Linked DNA regions of Desulfocurvus vexinensis DSM 17965. The protein of the gene in region 1 binds, or shares a complex with, the protein of each later gene. Links are inferred from orthologs where the notes say so. Each region holds a gene or a part of one and is shown in the gene's direction. Other genes may lie near its edges.

Region 1 (3,068 bases):
GCCGTGGAAGGCATGTCGCCCGACAGCATCACCGTGGCCGACACCGGGGGCGGCATTCTCTACTCGCCCAAGGCCCTGGAAGAGCAGGGCGGCCTGAGCACCACGCAGATGGAGAAGAAGCTGACCCTGGAGCAGAACCTGGAGCTGCGCATCGAGCAGATGCTCTCCCCGCTCTACGGCCCGGGGCGCGTCATCGCCAAGGTCAACGCCGAGCTGGACTTCAGCCAGAAGACCATCCGCAGCGAGGAGTACGACCCCGACAGCCAGGTGGCCCGCTCGGACCAGCGCAGCGAGGAGACCCAGACCAGCCAGGCCAACATCGAGGGCGGCACCCCCGAGCCCAACTTCCGGGGCGACGGCCCTGGCGGGGCCCTGTCGCAGCTCGATTCCACCCGCGAGCAGCGCACGCTCAACTACGAAATCAACAAGGTCGAGAAGCACATCGTGGTGCCCATGGGCGAACTGGACCGCCTGACAGTGGCGGTCATCGTCGATGGCACGTATAGTGAGCAGGCACCGGCGGACGGGCAGGGCGACGCCACCCAGGTCTTCACCCCGCGCAGCGCCGAGGAACTCCAGCGCATCCAGCAGCTTGTGGCCGGCGCCGTGGGCTTCGACGAGCGGCGGGGCGACTCCATTGAGGTCACCAGCATGTCCTTTGGCGGGCCGGACCAGGAGATCGCCCCCAACCTGAGCGAGCTGATCCTGGAATACGTGCACCGCCTGGGCAAGCCGTTCCTCAACGGGCTGTTGATCTTCCTGTTCCTGGTGCTGGTGGTGCGGCCCGTGGTCATGGCCCTGATCCGGCCCAAGACCGAGGTCGAGGGCGTGGAAGGCCTGGCCGGGCTGCCCGAGGGCCAGGGGCGCATCGCCATCACCGACGGCGACGAAGAGGACGCCCTGGACGCCCTGCGCAAGATCGACGACATCCGTGCCCACGCCATGCAGTTGTGTGAGCAGAACATGGACGGCGCCATGGCCATCATCAAGACCTGGCTCAAGCAGGAGGCGACAGCGTAATGCCCCCCCTCGCAGGCCCGCACAAGACGGCGATTCTGCTGCTCGCCATGGGCGAGAAGTTCACCGCGGACGTGTTCAAGCGCCTCGAGCGCTCCGAGATAGCCATGATCTCCAAGGCCATGGTCGAAATGGAGACCATCCCCAAGGAGCAGGTGGAGGAGGTGCTGCGCGAGTTCCACCACCAGCTGCTGGTCAATGCGGAGATGCTCATGGGCGGCCCCGAGCAGGTCAAGAAGCTGCTCATGAAGAACCTCGACTCCGAGACCGCCAAGTACATCCTGGACCTTTTGGACCTGGACGCCGGGCCCGCGCCCTTCCGCGAGCTGGAGAACGTCAGCCCGCGCATCCTGTCGCAGATTTTGCGCAACGAGCACCCGCAGACCCTGGCGCTCATCCTGGGCCACCTGCATCCCGAGCAGGCCGCCGAGCTGCTTCAGCAGCTGCCCGCCGGGGTGCGCCCCGAGATCCTCATGCGCCTGGCGCGCCTGGAGGCCGTGGCCGAGGAGATGCTCATGGAGGTGGACAAGGTGCTGCAAAGCCAGCTCATCGCCATGGGCGGCAAGGAGGGCAAGAAGGTCGGCGGCGTGCAGGCCGTGGCCGAGATCCTCAACGCCGTGGACCGCGCCACCGAGGAGGAGGTCCTCTCCGAGATCGAGGAGGAATCCTCGCAGATGGCCGAGGACATCCGCAACCTCATGTTCGTGTTCGAGGACATCAAGGCCCTGGACGACCGCTCCATCCGCGAGCTGCTCAAGGAGGTCTCCAACGAGGACCTGACCAAGGCCCTCAAGGGCGGCACCGAGGACCTGCAGGAGAAGTTCTTCAAGAACCTCTCGGAGCGCGCCTCGGCCATGATCCGCGAGGACCTGGAAATCATGGGCCCGGTGCGGCTGTCCGAGGTGGAGTCCGCCCAGCAGAATATCGTCAAGATCGTGCGCCGCCTGGAAGCCGAGGGCCGGATCATGATCGGACGCGGAGGCGGGGATGTCTTTGTCTAGGGACCAGCGGGAAACGGGCCCCGTGCGCGCCACAGGCCGCGTGATTCTCGGTGTCCAGGCCCAGGGCCTGGGCGAGATGAGCGTGGCCGAGCTGCAAGGCGAGCGCCGCCAGGGCTGGACGGACAAGGACGTGGAGGAATACCGCCGCCGGGTGCGCGAGCGCGCCGAGGCCACGGCCCGCGAGATCATCACCGCCGCCGTGGCCGAGGCCCGGACCCTGCGCGGGCAGGCCCAGGCCGAGGGCCTGGCCGAAGGCCGCCAGCAGGCCCGGGAGCAGGCCGAAGAGGCCGCCCAAGCCCAGGCCGACGCCCTGGCCCGGACCCTGGAGGCCGTGCAGGGCGTGGGCCGCGAGCTGTGGGCCCAGTACCGCCAGGACGTGCTGGAACTGCTGCGCCTGGTGGTCCACCGCCTGCTGCGCGTGGAGCTGGACGCGCGGCGCGGCGAAATTCTCGGCGCCCTGCTCGACCAGGCCCTGGACGCCATCGACTCGCGCCGCGGGCTCACCGTGCGCGTGCACCCGCAGGACCAGGCCCTGGCCCAGGACCTGCTCGAGCGCGCCAAGGCCCGCCATCCGGGCCTGGAACGCTGGGCCGTGCGCCCCGACGCGACCCTGGAGCAGGGCGGGGTGGTCCTGGAATCCGACCGGGGCATGGTGGACAATTCCCTGGCCAGCCGCATGGCCCTGGTGGAGCCCATCCTCGACCATCTGCTGGCCTCGGGCATCGGCCCGGAGGTGGACGAGGCCGCGGAGCGCGCCGCCCGGGCCGCCAGCGGCGACGGAGACGGCGCGTGAGCCTCAACCCGCGCGGGTGCATGAACATCCTGCGGGGCCTGGACCCCTGCAAGACCTTCGGCAAGGTCTGCAAGGTCGTCGGGCTCATCGCCGAGGGCGAGGGCATCAAGGCGCCCCTGGGCTCGGTCTGCGAACTGCTGCCCGAGGGCCGCGAGGACAGCGGGCTCTACGCCGAGGTCGTGGGCTTCCGCGACGGGGCCTGCCTGCTCATGCCCTACGGCGAGATGCGCGGCGTGCGCCCCGGCTCGCTCATCAAG
Region 2 (3,060 bases), on another replicon or contig:
TGTGGCGCTGCTCGGGGCCTGGGGCGCTTGCCCGGAAACGGCGCAGGACTGCGCCACCGCGCGCGCCATGCTGCTGGACGCCTTCCGCGACTGCCAGCCCTACCGCCTGGCTTTCGTGGACCTGGACCAGTGCGAGGCCGGGCTGCTGGAGGAGTTGCGTGCGACGGACGGCTTTCCGGCCTACAGTGTGATCCTGCTGTGCGACGACCCGCAGGCCCGCGCCGCCGAGGCCCGGCAGGCCGGAGCCGGGGCCTGCCTCGCCCTGCCCGTACAGGAAGGGCCGCTGCGCGAGGCCGTTTTCGCGATCCTCGAAGGGCACACCTTCCGCGAGGGAGTGAACCCCGCCCTGTGCCTCATGGGCACCGCAGCCAACCGCCCGCGCCGCAGCCCGGGCCCGGCCATCCTGCTGGTGGACGACTCGGCCAACACGCGCATGATGCTCCAGTACCACCTGCGCCACACCGACGTGACCCTCGATGTGGCGCATAACGGGCGCCAGGGCGTGGACGCGGTGACCCGTCAGGTCTACGACATGGTCATCATGGCCACGCGGCTGCCGGTGATGGACGGATTTTCCGCCGCGCGCTCCATCCGCACCTGGGAGCGCGAGAGCGGGGCCCGGCCCGTGCCGCTCGTCGCCATGACCCTGTCCTACATCCCCCAGGACGTGAGCCTCAGCCTCGAGGCGGGCTTCACGGCCACGGTCGAGCGCCCCGTGACCCAGGCCCGGCTGCGCGACCTGCTGGCCAGGTACCTGCCCGCGTAGCCGCCGCAGGCCCTGGCCGGGCGCCCGGCCCGCGCCGGGCCGGGCTGGTTTGCATTTTGCATGCAGTGCTGCGCCTGCGGGCCGTGTTGCCAACGCGGCCTGCGGGCGGTAGAAGGGGGCACCGGCGCGGCACCGCCGCGCGGGCCCGGGCCGGGCCCTGCCCGGCCCGGGGCGCGATCCCGGCGGGCCGCATGCAACGAACTCCCCTGGCGGAAGAATCTGCCCGGGGCAAGCGCGGGAAGCGTTCATGAGCAAGATTCTCGACCAGGACGAAGTCGATGCGTTGCTGCGCGGGCTTTCCGGCGGCGAAATAGAGGCCGAGGCCGACATACCCGAGGACGATTCCGGGGTCGTCAGTTTCGACCTGGCTAACCAGGACCGCATCATCCGGGGCCGGATGCCGGTGCTGGAGATCGTCAACGACCGCTTCGCCCGGCTGTGCACCAACGCCCTGGCCAACGCCATGCGCAAGCGCGTGGACCTGAACCCCATCTCCATCGACATGTCCAAGTTCGGCGACTTCATGCGCTCGTTGCCGGTGCCGACCTCCATCAACATCTTCAAGATGGACCCCCTGCGCGGCAACGCGCTTTTGGTGGTGGACTCGCGTCTGGTCTTCGCGCTGGTGGAGAACTTCTTTGGCGGCGCGGGCTCGCAGCCCAAGGTCGAGGGCCGCGACTTCACGCCCATCGAGCAGGCCATCGTGGACCGCGTGGTCAAGATCGCGCTGTCCAACATGGAGGACGCCTGGCGCCCGGTGCACGAGGTGCACATCGAACTGACGCGTTCGGAGATCAACCCCCAGTTCGCGGCCATTGTCCCGCCTTCGGACGTGGTCATCGTCGTGACCTTCGAGGTGGAGCTGGAAAACGCCATCGGCTCGCTCATCGCCTGCCTGCCTTATGCGACCTTGGAGCCCATCCGCTCCAAGCTGCACGCGTCCTTCCAGTCCGAGCGGCTGGAGGTGGACCACGCCTGGATCGCGCGCTTCAAGGAGCGCCTGCTGGAAACCCCGGTGGAAATGGTCATCGAGCTGGGGCAGACCCAGATCACGGGCCGCCAGCTGCTGAACCTGGAGATCGGCGACATCCTGCTGCTCAATACCGACACCGAGCGGCTTCTGGAGGCCGAGGTGGAGGGGGTGCGCAAGTTCTACGGGCTGCCCGGGGTGGTCAAGGGCAACAAGGCCTTCCAGGTGGTGCGCGAGGAGGAACCCCGCTACACCTGACCCCCGCGCGCGGCTGGGCAGTTTTTCGTGGCCACCGCCCGGGCGGTGGCCTTTTTTTGTGCCAGCCGGGCCGGGGGCTCTTTCCGGCCTTGGCGGCGGCCGGGCTTTGGGATAGGAACCTTGCGGAACGCGCGTCGGGAGCGCGGCTGGAGATGGAGAGGGACGATGCGCGGTCTGGTTGTTTTCGTTGCGGCCTGTGTCATGGCCCTGGCGCCCTGCGCCGCCGTGGCCCAGGTCCCTGCGGACTGGCAGCCCCTGGTCCTGCCCAGCCCGGCGCAGCCCTCCGCGCCCGCCGACGCCTCCGGGCCCGAAGCGGCCCCGGCTCCGCAGGAGGGTGTGAAGACCCGGGGCACGGTCCTGCAGAAGTTCGGTGCCAGGCCGTCCGCCGAGGAAATCGGCCCCCGCCCAGCCGATGCGCCTGTGCGGCGCCGCTTCCCGCTGCGTGAGCCGGGGGCGCACCTGGACGAGCCGTCGCGCATTCCACCCGTGGCCCAGGAGGACCTGCCCCCGGAGCCGGACCCGGAACCGGCCCTGGAGCCCGCCCCGGTGCCGGGCCAGAAGCCCTGGGTGCCCCTGGTGCCCGATCTCAAACCCCGCAAGAAGCCGGAGCGCAAGCCGGAGGCGGCGCCGCGCCGCGCCCCCGGGGCCAAGGGCAAGGCCAGGCCCGAGCCCAGGCTCGAAGGTCCGGACGGCACGCCCTGGGTGCCCCTGGTGCCCGAGGCCAAGCCAGGGCCAGAAGCCAAACCCGCGCCCGAGGCCGCACCCAAGGCCAAGCTAGGGCCCAAGACCGAACCAGAGCCCAAGGCCAAATCCGCGTCCAAGGCCAAGCCCGCCCCCAGGCTCGAGAACCCGGACGGCACGCCCTGGGAGCCCCTGGTGCCCGCGACCGGACCCTAGCCCCGCACCTGGACGCTGGCGGAGGCCACGCCCGGCCCTGCGCCCGCGCCCGGGCGTCAAGGTCCTGGCGTCGGGCGGGCCGCCCTTGCGCCTCTGTCCGCCCTGTGGCACAGCATGGGCATGTGTTGGCCGTCCTTGTCCCCGCGCCGGGTCCTGTCCGCCGTCCTGC

The links.
Region 2: the proteins of fliG (region 1) and fliM are in contact, whole or in part, in a crystal structure (PDB 4QRM), measured with the Thermotoga maritima proteins. The link is inferred for Desulfocurvus vexinensis DSM 17965 from one-to-one orthologs. Residues at the interface, in WP_004082903.1 of Thermotoga maritima: Phe122, Ser125, Glu126, His127, Pro128, Gln129, Thr130, Val133, Glu157, Arg161, Leu164, Leu165, Arg167, Ser169, Glu171, Val172, Glu175, Ile176, Asn179, Lys182; in WP_004081085.1 of Thermotoga maritima: Tyr124, Leu127, Asp128, Ile130, Met131, Gly132, Gly133, Pro134, Glu136, Pro139, Arg141, Thr144, Glu145, Ile146, Glu147, Ser149, Ile150, Lys153.

What each region holds. Positions count from the first base shown.
Region 1 is NZ_JAEX01000010.1:31,179-34,246, reverse strand. What follows is about bases 20-3,018. They hold fliG (flagellar motor switch protein FliG), read left to right. Parts: upstream 20-1,019; coding sequence 1,020-2,018; downstream 2,019-3,018. Other genes in these bases: G495_RS18400 (FliI/YscN family ATPase), read left to right, coding at 2,832-3,018; G495_RS18405 (FliH/SctL family protein), read left to right, coding at 2,005-2,811; fliF (flagellar basal-body MS-ring/collar protein FliF), read left to right, coding at 20-1,020. In the rest of the region: more of fliF, read left to right, coding at 1-19; more of G495_RS18400, read left to right, coding at 3,019-3,068. UniProt on the Bacillus subtilis protein: One of the proteins that forms a switch complex that is proposed to be located at the base of the basal body.
Region 2 is NZ_JAEX01000001.1:319,367-322,426, forward strand. Bases 13-3,003 are described here. They hold fliM (flagellar motor switch protein FliM), read left to right. Parts: upstream 13-1,013; coding sequence 1,014-1,994; downstream 1,995-3,003. Other genes in these bases: G495_RS20785 (HD domain-containing phosphohydrolase), read left to right, coding at 13-766; G495_RS0101435 (hypothetical protein), read left to right, coding at 2,160-2,891. Also shown: more of G495_RS20785, read left to right, coding at 1-12. UniProt on the Bacillus subtilis protein: One of the proteins that forms a switch complex that is proposed to be located at the base of the basal body.